Regions from separate parts of the Mesorhizobium sp. WSM4820 genome, predicted to be linked through region 1. Evidence: riboswitches for the same ligand, from Rfam matches in the RefSeq annotation. Region 1 holds a riboswitch; each other region holds the start of a gene.

The links. A riboswitch is a leader RNA that binds a small molecule or an ion and turns the genes downstream of it on or off. The one in region 1 is predicted to bind cobalamin.
Region 2: it holds a riboswitch for cobalamin, as region 1 does, so the genes downstream of both, AC0L2R_RS22675 (CbtB domain-containing protein) here and AC0L2R_RS04250 (aromatic ring-hydroxylating oxygenase subunit alpha) in region 1, are expected to answer to the same signal.
Region 3: it holds a riboswitch for cobalamin, as region 1 does, so the genes downstream of both, AC0L2R_RS28835 (ABC transporter ATP-binding protein) here and AC0L2R_RS04250 (aromatic ring-hydroxylating oxygenase subunit alpha) in region 1, are expected to answer to the same signal.

What each region holds. Positions count from the first base shown of each region.
Region 1 covers NZ_JBVVQN010000002.1:177,650-187,240, forward strand. The annotation lists gene AC0L2R_RS04220 (carbohydrate ABC transporter permease) at 1-860, shown strand, start outside; gene bglA (beta-galactosidase BglA) at 865-2,529, shown strand; gene AC0L2R_RS04230 (ABC transporter ATP-binding protein) at 2,555-3,667, shown strand; gene AC0L2R_RS04235 (DUF680 domain-containing protein) at 3,858-4,094, opposite strand; gene AC0L2R_RS04240 (DUF680 domain-containing protein) at 4,169-4,393, opposite strand; gene AC0L2R_RS04245 (DUF680 domain-containing protein) at 4,461-4,667, opposite strand; cobalamin riboswitch at 5,175-5,377, shown strand; gene AC0L2R_RS04250 (aromatic ring-hydroxylating oxygenase subunit alpha) at 5,491-6,738, shown strand; gene AC0L2R_RS04255 (FAD-binding oxidoreductase) at 6,762-7,877, shown strand; gene AC0L2R_RS04260 (FAD-binding oxidoreductase) at 7,991-8,737, opposite strand; gene AC0L2R_RS04265 (molybdopterin-dependent oxidoreductase) at 8,734-9,345, opposite strand; gene AC0L2R_RS04270 (MBL fold metallo-hydrolase) at 9,430-9,591, opposite strand, start outside.
Region 2 covers NZ_JBVVQN010000014.1:186,385-195,975, forward strand. The annotation lists gene cobD (threonine-phosphate decarboxylase CobD) at 1-194, opposite strand, end outside; gene cbiB (adenosylcobinamide-phosphate synthase CbiB) at 193-1,161, shown strand; gene cobO (cob(I)yrinic acid a,c-diamide adenosyltransferase) at 1,334-1,948, opposite strand; gene cobU (bifunctional adenosylcobinamide kinase/adenosylcobinamide-phosphate guanylyltransferase) at 1,950-2,447, opposite strand; gene AC0L2R_RS22670 (CbtA family protein) at 2,470-3,234, opposite strand; gene AC0L2R_RS22675 (CbtB domain-containing protein) at 3,250-3,429, opposite strand; cobalamin riboswitch at 3,467-3,676, opposite strand; gene AC0L2R_RS22680 (heparan-alpha-glucosaminide N-acetyltransferase) at 3,978-4,970, shown strand; gene AC0L2R_RS22685 (methyltransferase family protein) at 4,967-5,473, shown strand; gene AC0L2R_RS22690 (MerR family transcriptional regulator) at 5,486-5,872, opposite strand; gene mgtE (magnesium transporter) at 6,009-7,421, opposite strand; gene AC0L2R_RS22700 (glycosyltransferase) at 7,820-9,151, shown strand; gene AC0L2R_RS22705 (HAD-IIB family hydrolase) at 9,148-9,591, shown strand, end outside.
Region 3 covers NZ_JBVVQN010000024.1:949-10,539, forward strand. The annotation lists gene AC0L2R_RS28825 (bifunctional helix-turn-helix transcriptional regulator/GNAT family N-acetyltransferase) at 1-489, shown strand, start outside; gene AC0L2R_RS28830 (AraC family transcriptional regulator) at 663-1,496, opposite strand; cobalamin riboswitch at 1,762-1,962, shown strand; gene AC0L2R_RS28835 (ABC transporter ATP-binding protein) at 2,050-2,862, shown strand; gene AC0L2R_RS28840 (ABC transporter substrate-binding protein) at 2,859-3,806, shown strand; gene AC0L2R_RS28845 (FecCD family ABC transporter permease) at 3,836-4,852, shown strand; gene AC0L2R_RS28850 (diguanylate cyclase domain-containing protein) at 5,313-7,340, shown strand; gene AC0L2R_RS28855 (putative bifunctional diguanylate cyclase/phosphodiesterase) at 7,280-7,999, shown strand; gene AC0L2R_RS28860 (CAP domain-containing protein) at 8,069-8,554, opposite strand; gene AC0L2R_RS28865 (hypothetical protein) at 8,834-9,591, shown strand, end outside.

The DNA of each region.
Region 1 (9,591 bases):
CGTCGGCGCCGACGCAATATCCCGCCGGCACGACAGCCGATCTCGGCGACGGCGAGACCTTGCAGCTCAACCCCGACGGCAGTTTCGTCATGACCTCGACCAAGCCGTTCGAGGGCGAGCGTGGCCAGCGCGTCTACTACGCCTCGTCGGCGCCACCGAAATTCACCACCGACAATTACAATACGGTGCTGTTTTCGGAGGGCATCGGCCGCTCCTTCATGAATTCGCTGACCGTCACCATTCCGGCGACGGTCATCCCGATCCTGATCGCGGCGTTCGCGGCCTATGCGCTGGCCTGGATGCGCTTTCCCGGCCGGGCGTTGCTCATCGCGGTGATCATCGGGCTCCTGGTCGTGCCGCTGCAGATGTCGCTGATCCCGCTGCTGAAACTTTACAACGGCGTCGGCAGCTTCTTCGGCGTGCCGTCGAAAACCTATCTCGGCATCTGGCTGGCGCATACCGGCTTCGGCCTGCCCTTCGCCATCTATCTCTTGAGAAGCTACATTGCCGGCCTGCCGCGCGAAATCATGGAATCGGCGCGCATCGACGGCGCCAGCGATTTCGAGATCTTCGTCAAGATCGTGCTGCCGCTGTCGTTCCCGGTGCTGGCCTCCTTCGCCATCTTTCAGTTCCTGTGGGTGTGGAACGATCTGCTGGTCGCGATGGTTTTCCTCGGCACCGAGGGCGACCAGATCGTGCTGACCGCCAAGCTCAACGCGCTGCTTGGCTCGCGCGGCGGCGACTGGGAGATCCTGACGACATCGGCCTTCATCACCATTGTCGTGCCGCTGATCGTGTTCTTCTCGCTGCAGCGCTATTTCGTCCGCGGGCTGCTCGCCGGCTCGGTGAAGGGAGGTTGAGATCATGCAATCCGCTGTGAAAGCGACGTTGAGCCCCGACCTCGCCGTCGACCGCGACTGGTGGCGAGGTGCGGTGATCTACCAGATCTATCCGCGCAGTTTTCAGGACTCGAACGGCGACGGCATCGGCGACCTCAGGGGCATCATCGGCAGGCTGCCCTATATCGCGGCGCTCGGCGTCGATGCCATCTGGATCTCGCCGTTCTTCAAGTCGCCGATGAAGGATTTCGGCTACGACGTGTCCGACTATTGCGACGTCGATCCGATGTTCGGCACGTTGGCCGATTTCGACGCCCTGACCGCCGAGGCGCACAGGCTCGGGCTCAAGGTGATGATCGACGAGGTGCTGTCGCATACCGCCGACATCCATCCATGGTTCAAGGAAAGCCGCTCGAGCCGCACCAACCCGAAGGCCGACTGGTATGTCTGGGCCGACGCCAGGCCCGACGGCACGCCACCCAACAACTGGCTGTCGATCTTCGGCGGTTCGGCCTGGCAGTGGGACACCAGCCGCCAGCAATATTACCTGCATAATTTCCTGGCCGAGCAGCCCGATCTCAACTTCCACAGCCGCGCAGTCCAGGACGCGCTGCTCGATGTCACCCGCTTCTGGCTGGAGCGCGGCGTCGACGGTTTCCGCCTCGACACCATCAATTTCTACTTCCACAGCCAGGGCCTCGAGGACAATCCGCCGCTGCCGCCCGAACAGCGCAACGACCAGACCGCTCCTTCCGTCAACCCCTACAACTACCAGGACCATCTCTACGACAAGAGCCGCCCCGAAAACCTTGGCTTCCTCGAACGCTTCCGCGCCCTGCTCGACGAATATCCGGCGACGGCGGCGGTTGGCGAAGTCGGCGATTCGCAGCGCGGACTGGAGGTGGTGGCGGCCTATACCGCCGGCAGCAAGCGCGTGCACATGTGCTATTCATTCGACTTCCTGGCGCCCGAAAAGATCAGCGCGGCAAAAGTGCGTTCGGTGCTGGAAGCCTTTGGCGAGGTCGCCAGCGACGGCTGGTCGTGTTGGGCCTTCTCCAACCACGACGTGATGCGCACTGCCTCGCGCTGGGCGGCCAGCGAGGCCGACCAGACCGCTTATCTCAAGGTGATCTCGGCGCTGCTGATGTCGCTGCGTGGCTCGGTCTGCATCTACCAGGGCGAGGAACTCGGTCTTGGCGAAGCGGAATTGCAATTCGAGGATCTGCAGGACCCCTACGGCATCCGGTTCTGGCCGGAATTCAAGGGCCGCGACGGCTGCCGCACGCCGATGGTCTGGAATGGCGCCGACGGCAATGGCGGCTTCTCCACGGCAAAGCCCTGGCTGCCCGTGCCTGCCAAGCACCTTTCGCAGGCGGTCGATGTGCAGCAGGGCGACGACAACTCGCTGCTCGAACACTACCGGCGCTTTCTCGCTTTCCGCCGCCTGTATCCGGCGCTGGCCAAGGGCGAGATCGAGTTCATCGAAAGCCAGGGCAATACGGTCGCCTTCACGCGCCGCGAGGGCAATGAGCAGATCGTCTGCGCCTTCAATCTCGGCAGCCGACCGGCCGAAGTCAATCTCGGCGGACGCTCGCTGCAGCCCTTGCCGGGGCACGGGTTTTCGGGACAGACTGACGCCGGCTTTATCCGCCTCGACGGCTACGGCGCCTGGTTCGGGCGTGTCGACTGAATTTGCAATTCACTGGAGGGAACCCATGGCCGATGTCACGCTAAGGCAAGTGAAGAAATCATACGGCAATCTCAACATTCTCCATGGCATCGACCTCGACATAAAGTCGGGCGAGTTCATCGTCTTCGTCGGCCCTTCGGGCTGTGGCAAGTCGACCTTGCTGCGGTCGATCGCCGGGCTTGAGGAAATCACCTCCGGCGAGCTCAAGATCGACGGCGAGGTGGTGAACGACGTGCCGCCGTCGAAGCGCGGCATCGCCATGGTGTTCCAGTCCTATGCGCTCTATCCGCACATGACTGTTTACGACAACATGGCGTTCTCGATGAAGATCGGCAAGGAGAGCAAGGCCGAGATCGACAAGCGGGTGCGCCAGGCGGCGGAAATCCTGCAGCTGACCAAATATCTCGACCGCCTGCCCAAGGCGATGTCGGGCGGCCAGCGCCAGCGCGTCGCCATCGGCCGCGCCATCGTGCGCAACCCCAAGGTCTTCCTGTTCGACGAGCCGCTGTCGAACCTCGACGCGGCGCTGCGCGTCGCCACCCGCATCGAGATCGCCAAGCTCAAGGAATCGATGCCTGCTACAACGATGATCTACGTCACCCACGACCAGGTCGAGGCGATGACGCTGGCCGACCGCATCGTGGTGCTCAAGGAGGGCCATATCGAGCAGGTCGGCACGCCGATGGAGCTCTACAAGAGACCCGGCAATCTGTTCGTCGCCCAGTTCATCGGCTCGCCGGCCATGAACATCCTGCCGGCGACGATCGACAAATCAGGCGACCCGACCATCGTCAGTCATGTCGGCGGGCGCAAGGCGACGGTGCCGATCGCCACGCCGGCGTCGGTGAAGGGCGCTTCGGTGAGCTTCGGCGTGCGGCCGGAAGATCTGACGATCGCCACCGGTGCGGATTATCTTTTCGAGGGAACGGTGGATTATGTCGAGCAACTCGGCGAGGTCCAACTCGTCTATGTCGACATCGGCCGCGCCGACCTGCCGCTGGTCACCAAGCTGCCAGGCAATGTCGGGGTCAAGCGCGGCGCTGCGCTGCGCTTGAATGCCGATGCCGGCGACCTGCATATTTTCGATGCCGACGGACATTCATTCACGCTCCACAAAGCGGAAGCAAAGGCAGCCTGAGAGCAGCAGCCGAACTGATGGATGTTTGGTGACCCAAAAACGAGAGCGGCGGGCAAAGCCGCCACTCTTGTCCGTTCCGGTCGCTGTTAGAGCGACGTGCGTCCAAGTGGACGCACAAAGGTACGCTCCGACACTTTAACCCTGCGCATCGTGCTTTCCGAAAATCGGAACCGATTTTCGGGCCGATGCGCTAGCGGCCGAACAGGTTCCGGTCGCTGCCCTGCGGGGCGGACTTCTGTACGTCGCCCGACGAGTTGAGCAGCTTGTAGACCGGCGAACCGGTATTGCGTACCGAAGAAGTCTGCGTGTTGTCGACGTTGATGGTCGCCTGCTTGTTGATGTCGGTTCTGCCAAAGTTGTCGCTACCGGCAAAAGCGCCGCCCGCAGCAATCAAAAGCGCGGCGGCGGTAAGAACGATCTTCTTCATTTTCAAAACTCCTGGATTTTCTTGGTTCCGCCAGCCCGGCGGGCAAATGCCGCCGCCGCTGTTGGAACGAACTGTTAGTTGTTGCCGAACAGCTTACGGTCGCTGCCGTTGACGGGTTTCTCGTCAGCCGGAACCGGATTCTGCGCCGACGCCGAATTCCGAATCGAAGCCGTGTACGAGTTGCTGTCGACCGCAGCGGCCGGCTGGTTGGCGCCGTTCGATCCAAAGTTGTCGCTGCCGGCAAAAGCACTGCCGGAGATGGCCATAATGGCGGCGGTGGCAAGAATGAGCTTCTTCATTTCAAATACTCCTGAGTTCCTCAGATCCCGAGCGGCGGACCGCCACTTTGCTGTTTGGGACCAGCTGTTAATTGTTGCCGAAAAGGTTGCGGTCGGCGCCCTGGCCAACGGCCTGCTTTTCAGCGTGAGCCGGCGTCTGGACAGAGGCCGTATACGAGCTGTCGACCGCGACGGCCGGCTGGTTGGCGGCGTTGGACCCATAATGGTCGCTGCCGGCAAAGGCGCTGCCGGTGATGGCCAGAGCGGCGACGGCAGCAAGAGCGATCTTTTTCATTTTAGTACTCCAGTATCTTGGTCTTCAGTCCGTCTAGCGGCGTGTCTTGGGAGGATGCGCGCGTCGTTCGGACAGCCCCGATGTGGGAAGGCCATTTGGCGGATTCCAATCACGAAGTTGTTCCGTGTGGACCAAGAATCTACACCTTGAAATTGTACCAGAGGCATCTAGCACTATGGTTTTACGGTTTGTTTTCAATATCTTATTCAAAATTAGCAATTCATGATTTGACGGATTGGCGAATTTGCGTTCACAGCGTGTTGCACGCATTGTCAACAGAAACGAACCGTTCGGTTCGATTTTAGAAGCGGCTAATAGTCACTTTTGTAAACTGTTAACCTTCCTGATCTCCGCCGCGGGTCGGATTCTATGTCACGGCAGCCGACAGTGGCCGCCGACAAAGTGGGGCTTCAGCCCTGCAGATATAAACCTGCAGGTTTCGCCGGCGGTGTCGCGCCGCATGGATACGATGTCGCTTTCATGCCGGCAGTCAGCCGGCCGGCATGATTAGATCACGCCATCTCAGGTGCCGCTTGGTGACGACGAAGCGGAGAATTGGGAAGCCGGTCAGAACCCGGCGCTGCCCCCGCAACGGTGGTGGAGTTCAAGTCGCAACGGGAGACCACTGGGCCACAAGCCTGGGAAGGTGTCGCGACGAGTCCGCAAGGACACTCCAGAGCCCGGAAACCAGCCCGAGATTTTCAGACTCGACTGATCGCGGTGGGCGGTCAAGAGGTGGATGATGCACGTCCGGCCCTGTCGCCGGCGTGCAAACGGTCCTCCCTCCATCACCACCAGTTCAGTCCTTACACGAGGACAGGACATGGACGCGCGCAACGACATGCTGAGGCTCTTGCACGGCCGCAGGCAAGGCTATTCGCTCGAGCAGCCCTTCTACACCGATCCAGATTTCTTCAAGCTCGACATGGAGCTGATCTGGTATCGCGACTGGCTGTTCATCGGCCACGATTGCGAGTTGCCGAAAGCTGGCAGCTATATCACCGCCCAGATCGGCGACTATCCGGTCGTGCTGGTCCGCGACCAGCAAGGCAAGATCAATGCCTTCCACAATTCCTGCCGGCATCGCGGCAGCCGTGTCTGCAATGCCGACAAGGGCACTGCGGCGAAGCTGGTCTGCCCCTATCACCAGTGGACCTACGAGCTGGACGGCCGGCTGTTGTTTGCTCGCCAGATGGCAGACGGCTTCGACAAGAGCCAGTTCAGCCTGAAGCCGGTGGCTTGCGAAAGCGTTGGCGGCTACATCTTTATCTGCCTGGCCAACGAGCCGGCCGATTTCGCGCCGATGCGCGCCATGATCGAGCCTTACCTCCTGCCGCACCGGCTGCGCGAGGCAAAAATCGCCTTCGAATCGACCATCGTCGAGAAGGGCAACTGGAAGCTCGTCTGGGAGAACAACCGCGAGTGCTACCATTGCGCCGGCAACCATCCGGAACTCTGCAAGACATTCCCGGAAGCGCCGACCGTGACCGGCGTGCAGGGCGCCGACAGCGATCCAGAGATGCTCGCGCACTGGGCGAAATGCGAGGCGGCGGGCTTGCCGAGCAAGTTCCGCATCGATCCGGCCGGGCAGTATCGCGCCACCCGCGCGCCGCTGCTGCACGACGCCGTCAGCTACACGATGACGGGAAGACGCGCGGTGAAGAAGAACCTTTCCGACAGCGTTTCGACCGACCGTATCGGCTCGCTGCTGCTCTATCACTATCCGACGAGTTGGAACCATATCCTCGGCGATCATGCCGTCACCTTCCGCGTGCTGCCGATCAGTGCCACGGAAACGGCCGTCACCACCAAATGGCTTGTCCACAAGGACGCGGTCGAAGGCGTCGATTACGACCTCGCCGAACTCACCCATGTCTGGACCGAGACCAACGACCAGGACCGTCGCATTGTCGAGGAAAACGCCTTCGGCATCCTGTCGCCGGCCTATGAGCCCGGCCCCTATTCGGAACTGCATGAGGGCGGCGTCATCCAGTTCGTCGAATGGTACGCCTCCTTCATCGGGCCGCGCCTTGCCGAGGCCGGGCGGCCGGCGCTGCGCAGCGTCGCCTGAACGAGGTCAAGGGCATGAATGCGATGACGGACCTTGGCCTCTACCGCCATCTCGACGAGATGGCGCCCTGGAACGACCGGCTCCAGGTGCTGGAAGTCATCGGCGTCAGCGACGAGGCGCCTGACGTGAAGACCTTCACCTTCCGCTCTGACAACCAGACCTGGTTCCGCTACAGACCGGGGCAGTTCGTGACGCTGGAACTGCCGACCACCGAGGGCCCGATGATGCGGACCTATACGCTGTCGTCCTCGCCGTCGAGGCCGTTCTCGATCGCGGTGACGGTGAAAGCGCAGGCCGGCAGCCTCGGCACCCGCTGGATGTTCGACAATCTGAAGCCCGGCGTTCACGTGAAGGCCTATGGGCCGGCGGGCGACTTTTCGCTGCACAGCCATCCAGCGGCCAAGTATCTGTTCATTTCGGCCGGCTCAGGCGTGACGCCGATGATGTCGATGCTGCGCTGGCTGAACGACTGCGCGCCATGGACAGATGTCGGCTTCGTCAACTGCGCGCGAAAGCCCGAGGAGATCATCTTCCGCAAGGAGCTCGAGCTGCTCGGCAGCCGCATGCCGGGCCTGACGCTCGGCTTCATGATCGAGGAGCGGTCCAGCCGTGAGGGCTGGTTCGGCCATATGGGCCGGATCGACGCGATACGGCTGCCGCTGCTGGCCCCCGATTTTCGCGAGCGCGAAATTTTCTGCTGCGGCCCCGACCCGTTCATGCGCGCCGTGCGGCAGATGCTGGAGGCGGCCGGCTTCGACATGGCCAACTACCATCAGGAGAGCTTTGCGGCCCCGGCGGTGGAGGAAATACCGGCCCCGTTCGGTTCGCCGGCGGAAGGTGGACCGGCAGAGAGTGGGGTCGAGGTACCTGCCGAGGCCGCAACACCGATCCGCTTTTCGCTTTCGGATATCGATGCCGAATGCGTTGCCGGCCAGACCGTGCTGCAGACGGCGCGCGCTTCGGGCGTACGAATTCCCGCAGCCTGCGAGTTCGGCCTGTGCGGAACCTGCAAGGTGAAAAAGGTCTCGGGCACAGTCGAGATGAGCCACAATGGCGGCATCCTCGATCACGAGATCGACGACGGCTTCATCCTTGCCTGCTGTTCGAAGCCGCTGACGGCGCTCGAGATCGACGCCTGACCGGGGAGCTTAAAGCGCGTCGCGGCTGAATGGATTCATGCGACGCGCTTTAAGTTATTGTTTTTATGCATGTCGTCATCGCAAAACCGCTGCACACTTTTGCGTGACATGCATTAAACCCCGTAGCGCTCGGTGCGGATGAGGCTTGCCGGAACGCCGGCATCGATCAGCGCCTGGGCGGCGGCCGACACGAACGCATTCGAGCCGCAGACAAAGGCGAACCTTGGCGGCGCGGGCAGCCGCAGCATCGATTGCTCCATCATCGCGGCATCGACCCGCCGCGAATAGTCTGACGGGCGCGGGGCGGCCTCGCGGGTCAGCGCCAACACCAGATCGAAGCCGTCCCGGCGATCGTGGACGTCGATCAGCTCGTCGCGAAAGATCACCTCGTCCCAGACCCGTGCGGAAAATACCAATGCCACGGGCACCGCCGATCTGCGCGCGCCGCGATGGCGGATCATCGCCATCAGCGGTACCACGCCGGACCCGCCGCCGACCAGCAGAAGCGGGCCGCCGTCGCTGTCGGACCAGACGAAGTGGCCGCCGAGCGGGCCGCGCAACTCGACCTCGTCGCCGACCGCCGCGATATCGTGGAAGAAGGGTGAGACCTCGCCATCATCGAGCCTTTCGATCGCCAGTTCGATCGTCTCGCCGGCTTCCGGCGCCGAGGCGATTGAGTAGGAGCGGCGCGCCTGATAGCCGTCCGGCGCCGTCAGCCTGACATCGACATGCTGCCCGGCACGATAGGCGAAGGGCCGCGACGGCTGGAGGAAAAAGCTGGTGACGCGCGGCGTGCGCTTTTCGATGCGGGCGATGGTCACCGTCTGCCAGGGCGACTGCGCCGCCGGCGCGTCGCTCATGGATCGCCCGTATAGCGCTGCTCGCGCCACGGGTCGCCATAGATGTGATAGCCGCGCAGCTCCCAGAAGCCGGGCTCGTCGCGCTCGGTGAACTGCAGGCCGTTCAGCCATTTGGCCGACTTCCAGAAATAGAGATGCGGAACCAGCAGCCGCGCCGGGCCGCCATGGTCCGGCGTGATCGGCTTGCCTTCGTAAAGCAGCGCCACCATTGCCTTGCCGGCAGTGAGATCCTGCGTCGGCACGTTGGTTGTATAGCCGTCGAAGGACAGCGCCAGCGTGAAGGCGGTCGGTGGCTCGATGCCGGCATCCGCCAGAATATCGTCGACCATCACACCCTGCCACGCCGTGTCGAACTTGGTCCACGCGGTGACACAATGGATGTCGCGCGTCATCTTGGTCAAAGGCAGCGCGTTGAACTCTGTCCAGTTCCACGTCTTGATCGGCCGCGGTCCGTGCTTGAGCGTGAACGACCAGTCCTCGGTGCGCACAGGCGGCGTCGGCCCGGCCGACAGCACCGGAAACCCTTGCTCGAGATACTGCCCCGGCGGGATACGCGCATCCGCATCCGTCGGGGGCTTTCGTCCTGAAGAGAAGCCGCGGGTGACCATCGAGACAATCCGTTTGCATCAGGCCGCCTGTCGGCCTTCGCCAATGTTGTCAAAGATACTCTGGCGGGCAACCAGATTCTTGGCTTATGCGCCGTCTGTTCGCCTGAGATAACCGGTGGCGATCTCGCGCATCCGTTTGGCGTCGAAGCTTGGTCCATGGCCGCCATGGCCGATGCTGACAGGCAGATCGAGCAGCCGCTGCATGGTTCGGCGATAGGCTGATCGGTCGGAATCCGGCAGGTCGTC
Region 2 (9,591 bases), on a different contig from region 1:
AGATCACGGACCCGCGCGGCTTCCGGCAATCTCGACAGGGCGGTGGCGGGCAGCTCGAAAAACGGATAGGAGTGCGGATTGATACCGGTCGAGAGGTCGACGAAGGGCTGTGGCGCATGCGGAAAAAGCGCCCTCGCCCGGCCAAGGCTTCCGCCGTGATCCACCACTGCCGCCGCTCCATCAAGAGACTTCATGTCGATCCTGATCGCTTTCCTGTCACTGCTTGTTGAATTCGCTGTCGGCTATCCCAGCTGGCTGCTCGGCGCCATCGGCCACCCCGTCACCTGGTTCGGCAGGCTGATATCCTTTCTCGACCGCAGGCTCAACCGCGATACTGATTCCGACGCCCTGCGCCGCCGGCGCGGTGTTCATGCGCTGCTGATCATCGTGCTGGTGCCGGCCACCATCGCTTTCGCGGTGGAAACCATGCTTGCGGGCATTCCAGCCGGATTGATCCTCACCGCGCTCCTGGCGACATCGCTGCTGTCGCAGAAGAGCCTGGCCGAGCATGTCGAGGCGGTGGCCGACGGACTCGACAATGGCGGACTCGACATCGGTCGTGTTGCCGTCTCGCAGATCGTCGGCCGCGATCCGGAAAAGCTCGACAGAGCCGGTGTCTGCCGCGCTGCGATCGAAAGCCTGGCCGAGAATTTTTCCGACGGCGTCGTCGCGCCGGTCTTCTGGATCGGCGTCGGCGGGCTGGCCGGCGGCGTCGCCTACAAGGCCGCCAATACCGCCGATTCGATGATCGGCCACCGCACGCCGCGCCACGAGGCCTTCGGCAGGGCGGCGGCGCGCTTCGACGATCTGATCAACCTGCCGGCGTCGCGGCTGACCGCACTGCTTATCGTGCTGGCCGCCTTCCTCGTCAAAGACGCTGACGCCGGCAACGCCTGGCGCACCGTGCAGCGCGACGCGAAAAAGCACCGCTCGCCGAATGCCGGCTGGCCGGAGGCCGCGATGGCCGGCGCGCTCGGCCTGGCGCTGGCCGGGCCGCGCTCCTACGACGGCGTCATGGTCGACGACGCGTTCATGGGCGAAGGCGGCCGCCGCGATGTCGAGAGCGTGGACATCAGACGAGCGCTAAGACTCTATCAGGTTGCCGACTTTCTGCTGATGGGACTGTTCGGCTTGCTGTCGGTGATCGTTATCGTTGCGTGACTGCGGCCTCCCCTTCTCCCCTTGTGGGAGAAGGGGGCCGCGAAGCGGCCGGATGAGGGGTGTTCCAGCTGGTACCGACGGCGCTCCGTCCAGCACCCCTCAACCGTCTTGGCGCTACGCGCCAATCCACCTTCTCCCACAAGGGGAGAAGGAAGAAGAGGCGAACGAAACCTCAAAACTCTATGCCTTGCTGCGCTTTCACGCCGGCGGAAAAGTGATGCTTCGTAACTCCCATCTCGGTGACCAGATCGGCGGCATCGACCAGCGCCGGCTTGGCGTTGCGGCCGGTGACGACGATATGCAGGTTTTCGCGGCGGCCCTTCAGCGCCGCCACCACCGTGTCGAGATCGAGATAGTCGTAGCGCAGCGCGATGTTCAATTCGTCGAGCACCAGCAGGCTGATCGATGGATCGGCCATCAGTTCGAGCACCTTGGCCCAGCCAGCCTCGGCGGCGGCGATGTCGCGCTTCAGATCCTGCGTTTCCCAGGTAAAACCCTCGCCCATCGTGTGCCAGACGACCCGATCGCCGAAAGCGGCAAAGGCGTCCTTCTCGCCGGTGTGCCATTTGCCCTTGATGAACTGGACGACGCCGACGCGCCTGCCGTAGCCGAGCATCCTCAGCGCCAGCCCGAAGGCGGCAGTGGTCTTGCCCTTGCCGGGCCCGGTGTTGACGATCAGCAGTCCCTTCTCGACCGTCTTGGCCGCGACCTCGGCGTCCTGTACCGCCTTGCGCTTGGCCATCTTGGCGCGGTGGCGTTGCTCGTCCCTGTCGTCGATATCGGTCATATCACTTCACCTTGAGCGGCAGTCCCGCCACCATCAGCAGCACCGTGCCGGCGACGGCGGCGACCTGCTGGTTGAGCCGGCCGGCGGCATCGCGAAACCGGCGGGCAAGCGCATTGTCGGGCACGATGCCCTGCCCGACCTCGTTGGAAACCACGAACCACGGCCCGCGCGGCCGCGACAGCACATCCGCCAGCCCTCGGCATTCGGCCTCAATGTCGCGTTCGGCCAGCATGTGGTTGGACAGCCACAGCGTCAGGCAGTCGATCAGGACGGGCCGGCCGTCAGGCAGCGCCTCGATCGCGCCGACGAGATCGAGCGGCGCGTCGACGGTCGTCCAACCCTCGCCGCGCCGAGCCCGGTGCAGCGCGATGCGTTCGCGCATCTCGTCGTCATAGGCTTGCGCCGTGGCGATGTAGATCCACGGCGCCGGACAGGCCGTCACCAGGCTTTCGGCATGCGCGCTCTTGCCCGAGCGTGCACCGCCGACGACCAGGGTCAGCTTGCTGCCTGGAGCAGCGCGATCAGGCAAGGCTATCGCGCAGGCCGGTTGCGGTGCCGGTCAAGCGGCCGCGCACCAAGCCGACGGCAGCGCCGAGTACCAGCCAGAACACCAGATTGGTCAGCGTCACCGCCACCACGAACTGGTGGTGCAGGCCTTCCGGGATCGGCGATTCGAAACTGTCGGGCTGCGGCGCGCCGACAATATGCGGCGCCACGATCAACGCCACGGCAATCACCGCCAGCGGCAATGACTTGCGAAAGGCGAGCAGGCCGAGACCGGCAGCGCTCGCCACCACCGTCGCCGTCCACCAGATCTGGCGCTGGGCGAGATCGGCCGGCGGCATCGCCGGCAGTTCGGGCGGCAGGCCAAGGTTCGGGGCCAGCGTGAACACGGCAAAGCCGGCAAGGCCCCAGAACAGGCCCTGTCGCCAATTGCCGATGCCGCCGGCGAATTCCGAAGCGGCGACCAGGATCAGCGCAAAGCCGATGCCGGTGACGACGTTGGCAACGACGTTGAAGGCGAAGCGCTCGAAGCCATCGGCAGGCGCCCAGCCTTCCTCTTCCGCGGTGGCTGCTTCAGCCGGCACGGCGCTGCTCATGGCATTGCTGCCTGCTGTGGCCGGCGACAAACCATGGTCATGCGTGTGACCACCGCCGGCCTGTTCGTAGACTTCCGCCTTGAGGATGAGTGGCACCGTGGCGTAGGCCTGCATGCAGGCGAGAACGACGCCGGCCACTAGCCCTGCGATCGCCGCGATGAACACGACGTTGCGAAACAGTGTCATGGTGTCAGCCCCTCGTCAGTGGCAGGGAAAGCCCATCGAATGGCGATAGTCGTGGGCGGCATTGTGGACCGCATCGATATGCGAGAAGCCGACAAAGCCCATGACGAAAACGCCGAGAAATGCAGCAAGCGCCAACTGCACGAAGCGCGACTGCGAGGAGACGGAAGCGCCGAGCGAGACGGAAGCGGTATTCATGTCTTGTCCTTTCGCCCTCCACCCGAGGGCATAGAAGTCAGTTCTCCTGTCGCCGGCAGGTCTCCTGGCTCGCGGATCAGCGCCCTTCCCCACCTTCCCGAAGAAGCTCTTCCCGAAGAAAATCTTCAGTGGCATATGGAGAGGACTACCGCACACAGTTGCGGGGGCAGCCACGGCATCGGGCGAATTTTGCCCCTACCGCATTCCCTCTTGGTTCCAAAACGGAACCGACGACGGCTGCGACTATAGGCAGAATCGCCGCGCCCGGCAAACCAAATTCCGCCAGCTAGCAGCGCGAATGCGCCGTCTCTCGTGGGCTCTTCCTTCTCCCCTTGTGGGAGAAGGTGGCCTCGCGAAGCGAGGTCGGATGAGGGGTGTTCCAGCTTGGCACCAACAGCGCTCCGGCCAGCACCCCTCTTCCGTCTTGGCGCTGCGCGCCAATCCACCTTCTCCCACAAGGGGAGAAGGAAGAAGGGCGGCGCCTGTCTTCTTTTGTCCGGGGCAACCATGATAGTCGTCTTGCAGCACTGAATCAGAATTGCGAGACCATGACCATTCCTACGCCGGCCGTTCAGGACCGATCCAGGCGCATCATCGCCATCGACGTCGCCCGCGGCTTCGCTTTGCTTGCCATGGCGAGCTACCATTTCACCTGGGATCTCGAATTCTTCGGCTACACCGATCCCGGCCTGACCGCCTTTGGCTGGTGGAAATTCTACGCGCGCTGCATCGCTTCGACCTTCCTGTTCCTGGTCGGCGTCAGCCTGTTCCTCGCCCATGGCAAGCAAATCCGCTGGAGCGGCTTCTGGAAACGCTTCGCCATGGTCGGCGGGGCGGCGCTCGCCATATCGGCCGCTACCAGGCTTGCCACCCCCGACAGTTTCATCTTCTTCGGCATCCTGCACGAGATCGCGCTCGCCAGCCTGCTCGGCCTGGCGTTTCTGCGGCTGCCGGCGCTGCTGACGCTGGTTGTCGCAGCTTTCGTCATCACCGCGCCGCTCTACCTCAGGTCCGAGATCTTCGATCATCCGGCCCTGTGGTGGGTCGGCCTGTCGGCAACCAACCCGCGCTCCAACGATTATGTCCCGCTGTTTCCATGGTTCGGCGCTGTGCTTGTCGGTATCGCGGCGGCAAAACTCGCCTTCGCCTCCGGCGTGCTGACGCGGCTGGCGGGCCTGACGCCCGGCCGCTGGACTAATCCGCTGGTCTTTATCGGCCGGCACAGCCTCGCCTTCTATCTGATCCACCAGCCGGTGCTGATCGGCTCGGTCTGGCTGATTTCGCAAGTCATGCCGGCAGCCGTCGAAACCAGGCAGGTCACCTTCCTGAAAGAGTGCCAGGCATCGTGCGAGCAATCGCGCGACACGGAGTTCTGCAGCAGCTATTGTGTCTGCATGCTCAATACGCTCGAGGGCGAGGCCACGCTTGATCGGCTCTACCGCAACGACCAGGCTGCGGAATGGAAGGCGCATCTCGACGAGCTCGCCGGCGCCTGCACCGCCAAGGCCGACGGCACTTTGATGGAGGGAGGAGCACAATGACCGACCATCAGCAGAAACCGGGCCAACAGAAACCGGGACAGCAAAAACCGGGGTTTATACCGTGGCCGCCGCTGATCTATGTCGCGGCCATCGCCGTCAGCATCGCGCTTGGCTTGCTTTATCCGCTGCCATGGATCGGCGGCCTTTTGGGCGACATCCTGTTCGCGGCCGGCTGGGTGGCATTGTTGGGCGTCGTCGCACTCTGGTTCACGGCGATCCGCATCATGATCCGGGCAAAGACGACGCTCCACCCGAACGCCGTGCCGGACCATCTGGTTACATCGGGCCCCTTCGCCGTCAGCCGCAATCCGATCTATCTGGCCAACACGCTGCTGATGATCGGCGTCGCCCTTATCTCGGGGAACGTATGGTTCCTGCCGCTGGCGATCATCGCCGCCTTCGCAACGCAGAAAATGGCGATCGAGGGCGAGGAAAAGGTTCTGGCAACGAAATTCGGCAAGAAATACCGGGATTACGCAAAAAGGGTGCGGCGCTGGATTTGAGGCGGCAACCGATCAGGTGTTGACGCCGAGTTCCACCAGCCGCTCGACGCAGGATTCCTCGGCCTGGTCCAGTTCAGCCAAGGTTTCTTCGAGGTCGCGGCGCTTCTGGCGCAGATCCTCGCGCTTTTCCTCGATGCGCTTGATCATCAGGTTGAGCTGACCGACCTCGCCGGGCGGCTCCTTGTACATCTGGATGATTTCGCGGATCTCGTTGATCGAAAAGCCGAGCCTCTTGCCACGCATGATCTGGCGGATCAGATGCCGGTCCGACGGGCGAAATAGCCGCGTGCGGCCGCGCCGCACCGGCTGCACCAGCCCCTCGTCCTCGTAGAAGCGCAGCGTCCGCGTCGAAACGTCGAATTCGCGGGTCAGTTCGGTTATCGAATAATATTCCCGCATCATCACTCCAAATTCCCGGCCGCGCTGCGGGTTCCAACCATGCGGCCTCGCTATCCGCACGCGTTTCAGAATCGGCCGGAGGCTGTTCCAAAATCTCGCATGGCATTTACGTAAAAGTCAATTGAGTAGGCGTCGCTCACACGCCGAACCACCATGTGGCGAGGCCGAGAAAGGCAAAGAAGCCGACGACGTCGGTGACCGTCGTGACGAAAACCGCCGAAGCCACGGCCGGGTCGATCTTGAACCGGTCGAGCAGCAGCGGGATCAGGATGCCGGCAAGTGCCGCCACGAACATGTTGATGATCATCGCCGCGGCGATGATGCCGCCCAGGTTGGGATCGCGGAACCAGGCGGCCGCGACGATGCCGATCAGGATGGCGAAGATGATGCCGTTGATGAAGCCCACCCCCATCTCGCGGCGGATGATGCGGCCGGCATTGTAGATGTCGAGGTCCCTGGTCGCCAGCGCCCGCACCGTGACCGTCATGGTTTGCGAGCCGGCATTGCCGCCCATGCCTGCCACGATCGGCATCAGCACGGCCAGCGCCACGATGTGCTCGATCGTGCGGTCGAACAGGCCGATCACCGAGGCCGCCAGGAACGCTGTCAAAAGGTTGACGAGCAGCCACGGAACGCGCGAGCGCGAGGTCGAAAGGATGCTGTCCGACAATTCTTCGTCGCCGACACCACCCATGCGCAGCAGATCCTCCTCGGCTTCCTGCTGGATGACGTCGACCACGTCGTCGATGGTCAGCACGCCGACCAGCCGCTCGTTCTCGTCGACGACGGCAGCGGAGAGAAGGTCGTATTGTTCGAACTCGCGCGCCGCCTCCTCCTGGTCCATCGTCGCCGGAATGGCGTGCCTGGTCTCATGCATCACCTCTTCGACCTTGATCGAGCGCTTGGTGCGCAGGATCTGGTCGAGGTCGATGGCGCCGAGCAGCTTGAAGCTCGGATCGATGACGAAAATCTGGCTGAAGCGGTCGGGAAGGTTGTTGTCCTCGCGCATGTAGTCGATGGTCTGGCCGATCGTCCAGAATGGCGGCACCGCGACGAACTCGGTCTGCATGCGGCGACCGGCGGTCTCTTCGGGATAGTCGAGCGAGCGGCGCAGCCTGATCCGCTCGGTGAACGGCAATTGCGACAGGATCTCGTCCTGGTCTTCCTTTTCGAGATCCTCGAGAATGTAGACCGCGTCGTCAGAATCGAGGTCCTGCACACCCTGGGCAATCTGGGCGTTGGGCAGGCTGTCGACAATGTCGCGGCGGATAGCCTCGTCGACCTCGGTCAGCGCGGAAAAATCGAAGTCGGCGCCCAACAATTCGACCAGCGCGCGGCGCTGTTCTGGATGAAGCGCCTCGATCAGGTCGCCGAGTTCCGATTGGTGCAGGTCGTCGACTTCACGCTTCAGCGTCAGCGTGTCGCGATCGGCGATCGCGGCGCCGATCTGGGCAAGGAACGACGACAGAATGGCGCCGTCCTCGCCATAGATGTCGGCGCTGTCCTCAGCAGTCCTGGCGCCGGTCGTCTGTTCGTCCTGGCCTTCCACCAGCGCCTCCCGCCATCAGAATTCCGGAAAAGCTGCGTGTTAGGTCTAGCGCATGACCATGGAAATCGGAATCGATTTCCAGAAAGGATCATGAGCAGCGTCAAATTGCTACAGCGTCCGTCAGATTTCGAAGTCGATGTCCGCGGGCGCAATCATCGACCAATCGCACAATGTCTTGTCCGGCTCCCATCATCGTCACGCCGAGGCTCCTCGGTATGTTCCCTATCGGCGTCTCTGGGAGGCTACCATTGCGGGCGGAGTCAATATTCTCACCGACGTGCCACCAGCCTGGCGGCCGCCCGACGCTTTCGACATTTGCGGATGGCGGCTGGAAACCTTATATAATCCAACTTGTGCATGCTGCGGCGTGCGCAGATCAATCGTAGAGAAGGATACAGATGCCGGACTCGGATGCGGCGATACCTCGAATTGCTCTCATTTCAACCCACGGCTACGTAGCAGCCAACCCGCCCCTGGGCGCGGCCGATACCGGCGGACAGGTGGTCTATGTCTTGGAACTTGCCAAAAAGCTGGCCCAGTTGGGTTATGCCGTCGATATCTGGACGCGACGATTTGAAGACCAGCCTCCTGTCGATGACGTGGCCGACGGGGTTCGCGTCCTGCGTGTCGCCTGTGGCGGACCCGATTTTATTCCGAAGGAATATCTCCACCGCCACCTTCTCGAGTGGTGTGAAAACGCGCTGCGCCTGATTCGCCGGGAAAACCTCTCCTACGACTTCATCAACTCTCACTACTGGGATGCGGGCGTGGCGGGGCAGCGACTGTCGGAAGCGCTCACTGTCCCGCACATCCATACGCCGCATTCGCTTGGCATCTGGAAGCAGCGCCAGATGAAGACGGACTACCCTGACAAGGCCGATACATTCGAGGCCGAGTTCAATTTCAGCGAGCGCATCAAGCACGAGACGATCATCTATCGAAGCTGCGCCATGGTGATCGCAACAACGCCGCCGCAGGTCGACATGCTGGTCGAGGACTACAGCCTCGAGCGCGACCGCGTGCACATGATCCCGCCCGGTTACGACGACAACCGGTTCTTCCCGGTCAGCGAGGCGTCTCGCCGGTTGATCCGCCATCGGCTCGGCTTCGAAGGGCGAACGGTCCTGGCGCTCGGCCGGCTCGCCACCAACAAGGGCTACGACCTGCTGATCGATGCGTTTTCAGTGGTGGCGCCGCGTGTGCCGGATGCGGTCCTGAGGCTCGCTGTCGGCGGCGAGAACATGGACGAGCAGGAACAGAAGATCCTCAACCAGCTCAAGCAACAGGTCGAACAGCTAGGCTTGCAGGATCGTGTCGTCTTCTCCGGCTATGTTGCCGACGAGGACCTGGCCGACACCTATCGGGCGGCGGACATGTTCGTCCTGTCGAGCCGCTACGAGCCGTTCGGCATGACCGCGATCGAGGCAATGGCCTGCGGAACGCCGACCGTGGTTACGATCCATGGTGGCCTCTATCGCGGGATCAGCTATGGCCGGCACGCGCTTTTTGGCGATCCGTTCGACAAGGAAGATCTCGGCATCACCATCGTCAAGCCGATGAAGCACCAGCGCCTCTACGGCCGCCTGGGCCGCATGGGCGCGCACAAGGCGCGCAGCCTGTTCACCTGGACCGGCATCGCCCAGCAGCTGGTCAGCCTTGTCGAAGGCCGCCCGGTGCTGAAGGCGGTCGACGATCATGACTGGGACGAGCCGTGGAACGACGGCGATTGAAACCGATCGCGCTTTTGTCGAGTGATCTCGACGGGACCCTGGCGGGCGACGCGCCGGCGACGTCACGCTTTCGGTTGAAATGGGAGGCGCTCGATCCCGAGCACCGGCCGGTTCTCGTCTACAACAGCGGTCGCCTGGCCGACGACATCTTGAACTTCGTCGACGAAGTCGGCCTGCCAGCGCCGGACTATGTGATCGGCGGTGTCGGCACGATGCTCGCCGGTCCGCGGCACACCTCTGTTCTCGGGCATTTTGCCCAAAGGTTTTCGGAAGGCTGGTCGCTTGAAAAGGTCGATGCGGTGCTCGGGTCGCTCAAAGACACCGTCCGCCAGCCCGACGGCTATCAGCACGCCTTCAAATCGAGCTGGTACCTGCTCGACGCAAGTCCCGAAACCCTTGCCAGCATCGAGCGCGCTTTGGCCGAGGCCGGCCTGTCGGTG
Region 3 (9,591 bases), on a different contig from region 1:
GAGCCCAGGGTCCCTTACATGCTGCGGTCTTTGCAGGTCGGCGACATCGGCTGGATCATCCATCGCCAAGGCCTGCTCTATGCGCAGGAATATGGCTGGGACGAAACTTATGAGGCGCTGGTCGCCGAAATCCTCGGCGCTTTCGTCAAATCCTACGATCCGAAATGGGAACGCAGCTGGATCGCCGAGCGGGAAGGGGAAGTCGTCGGCTCGGTCTTTCTCGTGCGCCAGTCGGACGCGGTGGCGAAGCTGCGCCTGCTCTATGTCGAGCCCTCGGCGCGCGGTCTCGGCATCGGCAGTCGGCTGGTCGAGGAATGCATCGGCTTTGCCCGTGCCAAGGGCTACAAGAAATTGACGCTGTGGACCAACGACGTGCTCACCTCAGCGCGCCGCATCTACGAGGCGGCCGGGTTCAAGCTGGCCAATCAGGAACGCCACCACGCCTTCGGCAAGGATCTGGTCGGCCAGAACTGGAACCTGGAGCTGTAGCATTTTTCCCTTCTCCCCTTGTGGGAGAAGGTGGATCGGCGCGCAGCGCCGAGACGGATGAGGGGTGTTGGCCGGAGTGCTGTTAGTGCCAAGCTGGAGCACCCCTCATCCGACCTCGCTTCGCGAGGCCACCTTCTCCCACAAGGGGAGAAGGCAAGACAAGGCGGCCATTCTCACCCTTTGACCGGTATCCAGATTTCCAGCCCGCCATTGCCGCTGCGCGGATCGAATTCGGGGCCGTAGCGCTCGAATTCGGGCGCGTCGGCAATCTTGTGCCCGGAGGCCGGCAGCCATTTGTTCCAGATCGTGTTGACCGTGCGGCGGATGGTCGAGATGTGGTCGCGATGGGCGAACACGGCGTATTTCTGCGCCGGCACGCGTACGCGCGAAAACCCCTTCGGCAGGTCCGAAAAATCGGACACCTCAACGCCGGCGATATAGTCGAAATTGCCTGCATCGTCGCCGTTGACGCAGACGCCATAGGCGATGTCGCCGACCTCGCCTGGAATGTTGCCGACATAGGGGCCGAACCTTTGCCACTGCATCGGAATGCCGGCGCTGGTTTCGCAGCTGTAGCGCTCGCCGAGACCGGCGATGAGGAACGGCCGGCTGGTTTCGAAACGCGGCGGCTCGAGATTGGTGAGGAAGGATTGGTCCATCAGGATCGGCTCCACGAGATCGAGGTTTTTGAGCGAGCCTTGCGCGCGCACCAGTTCCGGCGTGGTGCCGAACTGGTCGCGGAAGGCACGGGTGAAAGCCTCATGCGAGGCATAGCCGGCGTCGAGCGCGACCGAGAGGATGTCCGGTGCGCCGGCGGCGAGCCTGCGCGCCGCCTCGGTCAGCCGGCGAGAACGCAGGTAGCCCATCACCGAACGTCCGGTCGCCGCACCGAAAGCCCGCGTCACGTGAAAGCGCGACACGCCGCTGCTGTTGGCGACATCGTCGAGCGAGAGGGCCTCCGGCAGATGGCTTTCGACGAACCACAGCGCTTTCTCGGTCGGGTTCATATGGCTCCTTGCTGTGGGACTGCGCATCGGCCAGGTCATGGTATCGCTTCTTGGTGGAGGCAGTTTGATCGAAATTGCGCACCGCGCAATGCGACGCTGGTCGGCAAGTCGAAGGCGTTGGGCGAAGGGCTTGACGGGAGCAGGCGTTGTCTTTTAAGTAGTAATGTTATTACATTACGAGATTCGGTATGCTCGTTCTGACAAGACCATTGCTCGCGGGGCACTCCGGAACCCGGAAATTTATTGCGCTGGGATTGGCGGAAAACTAGGGTGGCTGACTGATGGTCCCCAAGCCGAAAGGCGAGGGGTGAAAAGGGAACACGGTGAGATCTTCGGATCGAGGCCGTGGCTGCCCCCGCAACTGTAAGCGGCGAGCAAAATCCGAAACGCCACTGGCCAAGGCTGGGAAGGCAGGATGGCGCAAGGACCCGCGAGCCAGGAGACCTGCCATCGCACGAGTTGACCGGACGGGGTGTGCCGGGAGGAGACGTGGACATCGGTCTTGTCGGCCGGTCCAGCTTCCTTCCGTCGCCATTGAGAAAGTGACGGTAAGTTGGACGCCTGCCAGCCTCTTCTTGAAGCGCGTGAACTGAGCGCCACGGCGAATGGCCAGCGCCTGGTCAGTGCGGTCAGCCTTTCGGTCGCGGCGGGAGACCGCCTCGCCATCATCGGTCCCAACGGCGCCGGCAAGACGACGCTGCTGCGCATGCTATGCGGCACGCTGCGTCCGAGCGCGGGAGATGTGAGATTTTCCGGACGCCGGCTGGAGACGTTTCCGGCCGCCGAGCGGGCGCTGCACATGGCGGTCGTCGGCCAGACCGATCAGCCCGATCCGCGGCTTGCCGTGATCGACTACGTCGGACTTGGGCGGGTCCCGCATGCCGGCTGGCGACGCAGGAGCGAGCAACGCGACATCGTCGTCGAAGCGCTTCGCAGAACTGGCCTGCTGCCGCTGCTCGGCCGCACGATCGGCTCGCTGTCGGGTGGTGAGCGGCAACGCGCCCAGCTGGCGCGCGCCATCGCCCAGGAGCCGAAAATCCTGTTCCTCGATGAACCGACCAATCATCTCGATCCGCGCGCCCGCAGCGAACTCCTCGAACTTGTATCGCAGCTTGGCATGACCGTCGTGGCGGTGCTGCATGATCTGTCGCTGGTCACGCCATTTGCCACCAGGGTCGCGGTGATGAACGAGGCCCGCCTGCAGGCACTCGCCGGTCCGCGCGAGGCGCTGACCAAGCAGTTGATCCGCGAGATTTTCGGCGTCGAGGTGCTTCGGCTGCGCCATCCCACCGAAGACCGCGAACTCACGGTGTTCGAAGTCCCGAACCGTGCCTCTTCTGATCTAACCAAGGAGCAACACCCGTGAAACGCCTCGCATTGCCTTTTGCCTCTCTGCTGCTTGCCCAGGCCGCCTTCGCTTTCCCGGTAACAGTCGACAGCTGCGGCACACCGCTGACGTTCGACGCCGCACCGAAGCGCGCCGTCATCCAGGATATGAACATGGCCGAGATGGCCTTCGCGCTGGGGCTTCAACCGTCGATCGTCGGTCTGACCGGCATCACCGGATGGTACAAGGTCGGTCCGGAATTCAAGGCCGGGCAGGGCGCGATTCCGGAACTCGCGCCGAAATACCCGACGCTCGAAAACCTGGTAGCGGTCGAGCCCGATTTCTTCTTCGCCGGCTGGTATTACGGCATGAAGCCGGGCGGCGAGGTAACGCCAGATACGCTGGCGCCGCACGGCATCAAGACGCTGGTGCTGACGGAAAGCTGCGTCCATCTCGACAACAACCGCCCCGCCGCCTCGATGGACCTGCTCTACGGCGACATCGAAAAGCTGGGCAGGATTTTCGGCAAGGAAGCCAAGGCGGAAATACTTGTTTCAGGCTGGAAAGCGCAACTCGCCGATATCACGGCAAAGGTCGGCGACCGCGAGCGGACGCGGGTGTTTCTCTACGACTCCGGCGAAGACAAACCCTTCACATCAGGCAAGTTCGCGATCCCCAGCGCCATGATCGCCGCTGCCGGCGGCGACAACATCATGGCCGACATGCAGACGAGCTGGGGCAACACGGACTGGGAAACGGTCGCTTCCCGCAATCCGCAGTTCCTGATCCTGCTCGACTATCAGGACGGCGGCGGTTACAGGAAACTGCTCGACTTCCTCAAAGTCCATCCGGCAATGAAGGAGACCGATGCGGTCAGGAACGAGCGCTTCGTCGCGCTGCGCTATGCCGAATTGACCCCCGGACCCGCCAACATCGAGGCGATCGGCAAGATCGCCAGCGCGATGCACCCGGAAGCCTTCTGAGCTTGCGCCACAGGGCGTTCGAATTGGCCATGGCAGCAGGAGTGGCAGCAATCGCCGCTCTTGCTCTGCTGTCGATCGCCTATGGATCGACAGTCATAGCGTTGAGCGACGTGGTTGCTGCGCTCGGACATGCGGCCGGGCTGGATGGAGACCTCGTGCCCGGCTCAGTCGGCAATATCCCGGTCGCCAAGATCCCAGTTGCCAAGATTGTCGTCGATCTCAGGCTGCCGCGCACCATCATGGCGATCTGTGTCGGCGCCGGGCTGGGCGTCATCGGCGCGCTGCTGCAGACGGTAACCCGAAACGACCTCGCCGATCCGTTCCTGTTCGGCCTTTCCTCCGGTGCGGCGGCGGGTGCTGTTTCCGTCATCACCATTTTTGGCGACCGGTTCGGCATCTGGACGTTGCCGGTTGCCGCCTTCACCGGCGGCATATTGGCCGCCGGCATCGTGCTTTTGCTGGTTTCGCGGGTGAGGGGGCAAGGCCCCGAACGGCTGATACTGGCCGGGCTTGCCGTCTCGTTCATGTTCATCGCCCTGACCAACTATCTCGTCTTCGCCGGAGACCAGCGCGCCGCTAACTCGGTATTGTTCTGGACGATGGGCGGGCTCGGCCTGGCGCGATGGGACAATGTCGGGCTGGCTGCTCTTGGCGCGGGCACCATTCTTGCTTATGGCCTGTGGAACCATCGCAAGCTCGACGCCTTCCTGGCCGGCGAGAATGCTGCCGAAAGTCTTGGGGTGCCGGTTGTGCGGATGCGCAGGACGGCGTTTCTCGTCGCTGCCTTCTCGACGGCGATCCTGGTCTCGGTCGCAGGTGTCATCGGTTTCGTCGGGCTGATGATCCCGCATCTGTCCCGGCCCCTGGCCGGCCCGTTGCATCTGCGCCTGATTGCAAGCTGCGCCCTCTTCGGAGCGGTGCTGCTGCTGGCAAGCGACCTTCTGGCGCGCACGCTGCTGCCGCCGCAGGAACTGCCGATCGGCATCATCACCAGTTCGGTCGGCGCTTTCTTCGTGGTCACCATGCTCATTCGCAATCGTTCATGATGGGCTGCCATGCACACTTGCCGGCTTCTGGCACAATGCCGAGTCTTTGGACTGACCTCTTGGACCGGCGCAGCGCGCCGAACCGCCTGTCAAGATTTTCACCGGCAGGATCGGCCATCATGTGCGATGGGCCTGCACGAGATTGGCTCCCCCTTCTCCCCTTGTGGGAGAAGGTGGCCGCCCACGGGTCTTGCCTCCGGCAAGCCCGAGGACAGGCGCCGCGGCCGGATGAGGGGTGCTCCAGCTTGGAACCGACAGCACAGCACCCCTCAACCGTCTCGGCGCTGCGCGCCGATCCACCTTCTCCCACAACAAGGGGAGAAGGCAAGAACTGCGCCATGCCCCGGTCGGCATCGACCCGGTTCACACGCCATTAGTATATCTGGACCACTATGCGGTCGCTTAGCTTGCAGCGAGCTTTCCTTGCTTTGCGCCAGGCGCCGAACCGGAGGAACTGTGGTTGGTCACGAAACCATCGAGGCAAGCCGCCCAGGCGCCCGAACCGACCGAGCATGCCACGCTGGCGAAACTGGCGGGCTCCTCGTACGAGACGCTCGAGCGCGAACTCAGGGCTACGATCGCAACACTCGAGCAGCAGGCGCTGCGATTCGAGACGGCGATCGACAACATCTCGCAAGGCATCTGCTTTTTCGACGCCGCTGAACGGCTGATCCTGTGCAACCGCCGCTATGCGGAAATTTACCGCATCGCGCCCGAACACTTGCGCCCCGGCCGGACGCTGGGCGAAATCGTCGAACGCCGCATCGCTGCCGGGACATCCGCGATGGCCAGCGACGCTTATCTCGCATTCGCCCGGGCGGTCAATTCGGGCACGACCTTGAGAAACTGGACCGCCAATCTCACCGACGGCCGGACAATTCAGATCTGCCATCAGCCGATGCCTGACGGCGGATGGGTGGCCACGCATGAGGACATAACGGAGCTCACCGCCAATCGCCTGATCGTCGACGAGCGCATCTCGCTGCAAACGCTGATCGACTGGGTGCCCGACTACCTGTGGGTGAAGGACACCGAAAGCCGCTTCGTCGTCGCCAACAGGGCCATTGCTTCCGACAGCGGCAAGGCCAAAACCAGTGACATGATCGGTTTGACCGATTCCGATCTTCATGCCCCCGACCTTGCGCAAAAGTTTCGCGCCATCGAGCAAGGCGTGCTGCGCAGCGGACAGCCGATGATCGATGAGGAAGAGTTCGTTGTCGATGCGTCAGGCGCCGGCAAATGGTTTTCGTCGACGAAGGTGCCGTTGCGCAATGTTCAAAACGATATCTTCGGTCTGGTCGGCATCGCCCACGACATCACCGCCCGCAAGCAGGCGGACACCCTTCGAGATGGGCAGGCGAAGATACTGGAAATGATCGCGACGAGCGCCCCGCTCGAAGATGTGCTCGACTGCCTCATGCGCCTCGCCGAGTCTCAGTTGACGGGGATATTCGGTTCCGTCCTGTTGCTCGACAAGGATGGCAGCCACTTGCGGCACGGCGCCGCGCCGAGCTTGGCAAAGGCCTATACGAGCGCCATCGACGGGATCGCCGTCGGCCCCAAAATGGGATCCTGCGGAACCGCCGCCTACCGGCGCGAGCCGGTCATTGTCGCGGATATCATGCACGACCCGCTTTGGCACGATCACTGCGACCTGGCGGCGGCCTATGGCTACCGTTCGTGCTGGTCGACCCCGATCCTGTCGCACCAGGGCGCTGTGCTGGGCGCCTTTGCCATGTATTCGACGACCGTGCGCGAGCCGACCGCAGCCGAGACCCGGCTCATCGATTTCACGACGCGTATTGCCGGGATCGCCATCGAGCGCAAGCTGGCCGAAGATCGGATCCACTTCATGGCCAACCATGATGTGCTGACCGGACTGCCCAATCGCGCTCTGCTCGAGGACCGGCTTTCGCAGGCGATCCTCTACGCGCAGCGATACGATCGCTGGGTGACGGTGGTGTTCATCGATCTGGACAATTTCAAACTCGTCAACGACACGCTTGGCCACAATGCCGGGGACGAGCTGTTGAAGACCGTAGCCGGCCGTATCGTCGAGCGCGTCAGGGCGACCGATACGGTCGTGCGGCTTGGTGGCGACGAATTCGTCGTCGTTCTGTTCGATCAACCGACGAATGTCGATCTCATCTCCGAGACCCTGCAAGCAATTCGGGCGGCGATTGCAGAGCCGGTTCAGCTCGGAGCACATCGGCTGAGGGCGACGGCCAGTATCGGCATCGCCAGCTACCCCAAGGATGGGACCAACCCCGACACGCTGCTGGCCAATGCCGATGCGGCCATGTATCGCGCCAAGGAATTCGGCCGCGACAATTTCCAGTTCTACGCTCCCGAATTCAACACCAGAGCGCATGAGAAATTCGTGCTTCAGGAGGACTTGCGTAACGCCTGGCCCGTTCGGAATTCACGCTGTTCTACCAGCCGCAAGTCGATCTTCGGTCGGGCCACGTCTTTGCCGTCGAAGCATTAATACGCTGGAATCATCCGACGCGGGGCATGTTGGCACCGACCGCCTTCATTCCGACGGCCGAGGAGACAAGTCTGATCGTGCCGATCGGCGATTGGGTCCTGCACGAGGCCTGTCGGCAGAACAAGGCATGGCAGGATGCCGGCCTGCCGCCGATGACCGTCTGCGTGAATGTGTCGACGCGGCAATTCAGGGAAAAGAACCTGATCGGCCGCGTCGCCGATGCCCTGAAAGTCAGCGGTCTGGAGGCCAGATATCTCGAGCTGGAGGTGACCGAAAGCCTGATCATGCAGGATATCGACCTGGCGGTCGCAACGATGAATCATCTGCAAAACCTGGGCGTTCAGATCTCGATCGACGATTTCGGAACAGGCTACTCCAGCCTCAGTGCGCTCAAGACCTTTCCAGTGGCGCGGCTGAAAATCGACAAGTCGTTCATCAACGATATCGCTGCTGACGAAAACGACCAGGCTGTCGCCAGCGCCGTAATATCATTGGGTCAAAATCTGAATCTGAGGGTCATTGCCGAGGGCGTCGAGACGGACGATCAGGTGGCCTTCCTGCGCAAGAACAACTGCGATGAAATGCAGGGCTATCATTTCAGCGAACCGGTTTCGGCCCCCGACATCGAGAAAATGCTCAGTGGCGAACCCATGGATTGACGGGTCGACCACGATCTCCTCAGCCAAGGCGGCATTGCCGCCAGCGCGGATTGGCCTGTGCTCGCGTTGCTATTTGCCCAGGACAAGGCTCCAGTAACGCCGCGAGCTGTCGCGGCCGTCCCGCACATAGGCCAGGCCGAAGCGGGTGAAGCGCGGGTCGAGCATGTTGCGGCGGTGGCCGGCCGAATGCATCCAGATGTCGAACAGTTTCTGCTGATCGAAACGGCCCTCGGCGATGTTTTCGGCGGCAGCACCGGCAATGCCGTTGCCCTTGACGCGCAAAGCAAATCCCTTGCCCCAGCCGGTCGAGTGGGTCATGCGGCCGCCGCGCGCCATATAGCCGGACTGCTGCAGGGCTGCCTGTTCGAGCTGACGGTCGGGAACAAGCGGTTCGAGGCCGGCTGAGGCGCGGATGCCCGCCAGCGTGTCGACGGCGGAGGCGGAGACCCCGGCGCCTTCGCCGGTGGGCAGCACAGTGGCGCAAGCGGCAAGCCCGGCCAGTGCGGCAACGCCGGCAGCTCTAAGCAGCATTCGCCTGTTTGGCGTCGGGCGCATTTCGTCAGGGCGGGGTTCTAGGGATGGTTGATTGGCGGTGTCGGTGAGCGTCATGCCTGCCTGACATAGCGGCAATAGTGGCTTTTGCCGGGCAGGCGTTCAGAAATCCCGCTCGCTTCCTACGTAGGATTACTTAGGCGAAGCACCTGAATTTCCGGAAGCAGACTGAGGCCGTAAATATCGGGACAGGCAAGGACGCATAGCAATTGGCTTCCGACCTGTGCCGACTATGCCCGCCTCCACGGTAGCGGGCGCCGATCAACATCCCGGAGATCCGACATGCCTCCCGAAGTCCGCGCAGCGAACCAACCGACAAGCGTTCCGTTCAAACGCACTGTCCTTCAATGGCCGCTCCTGCTGCTTGCAGCCGCCGCGCTGGTCGCGGCGTCCAGCCCGGCGGCGGCGCACGTCAAATGGTTCGCGCCCTATATCGTCGATGCTTCGCCTCAGCCGATCGCTGCGACGCTGACCAACACATGGTTCTGGACGGGGATCGCGTTGGTTTTGGCATTCTTTCTGTCCGCAATCGCGATCGAGCGCCGCTCGCTCGGCCAGAACGTCCTTGCTGCAATGGACCGTGTGACCGCCCCTGTCGCGTTCCGGGCCGACGATTTCATGCGCGCCGCGACCGCGGCGTTCTTCGTCGCCATCTTCGCGGTCGGCGGGGTCTATCTCACCCCGGATCTGCAGACGCCGTCCGAACTGGTGTCCTGGGCGCAGCTGGCGGTCGCCGCGGGCATCTTCTCGCGCCGGACCATGCCGTTTTCGGCCGCCGGCATCATCGCGCTATGGTTGATCGCGCTGCGCGATTATGACTTTTTCCACCTGCTCGACTATCTCGCCCTCGGCGTCGGCGTGGCCGGCTATCTCCTGCTCGCATCCCTGGACGACCGGCGCTGGCGCGAAAAGCGGTTCGCGGTGCTCTTCTGGGGGGTGGCCATTGCTTTGATGTGGTCGAGCCTCGAGAAATTCGCCTATCCGGAGTGGTTCTACCCGCTGGTCGTAGAGAAGCCGTTCCTGACCTTCGGCATGCCGCG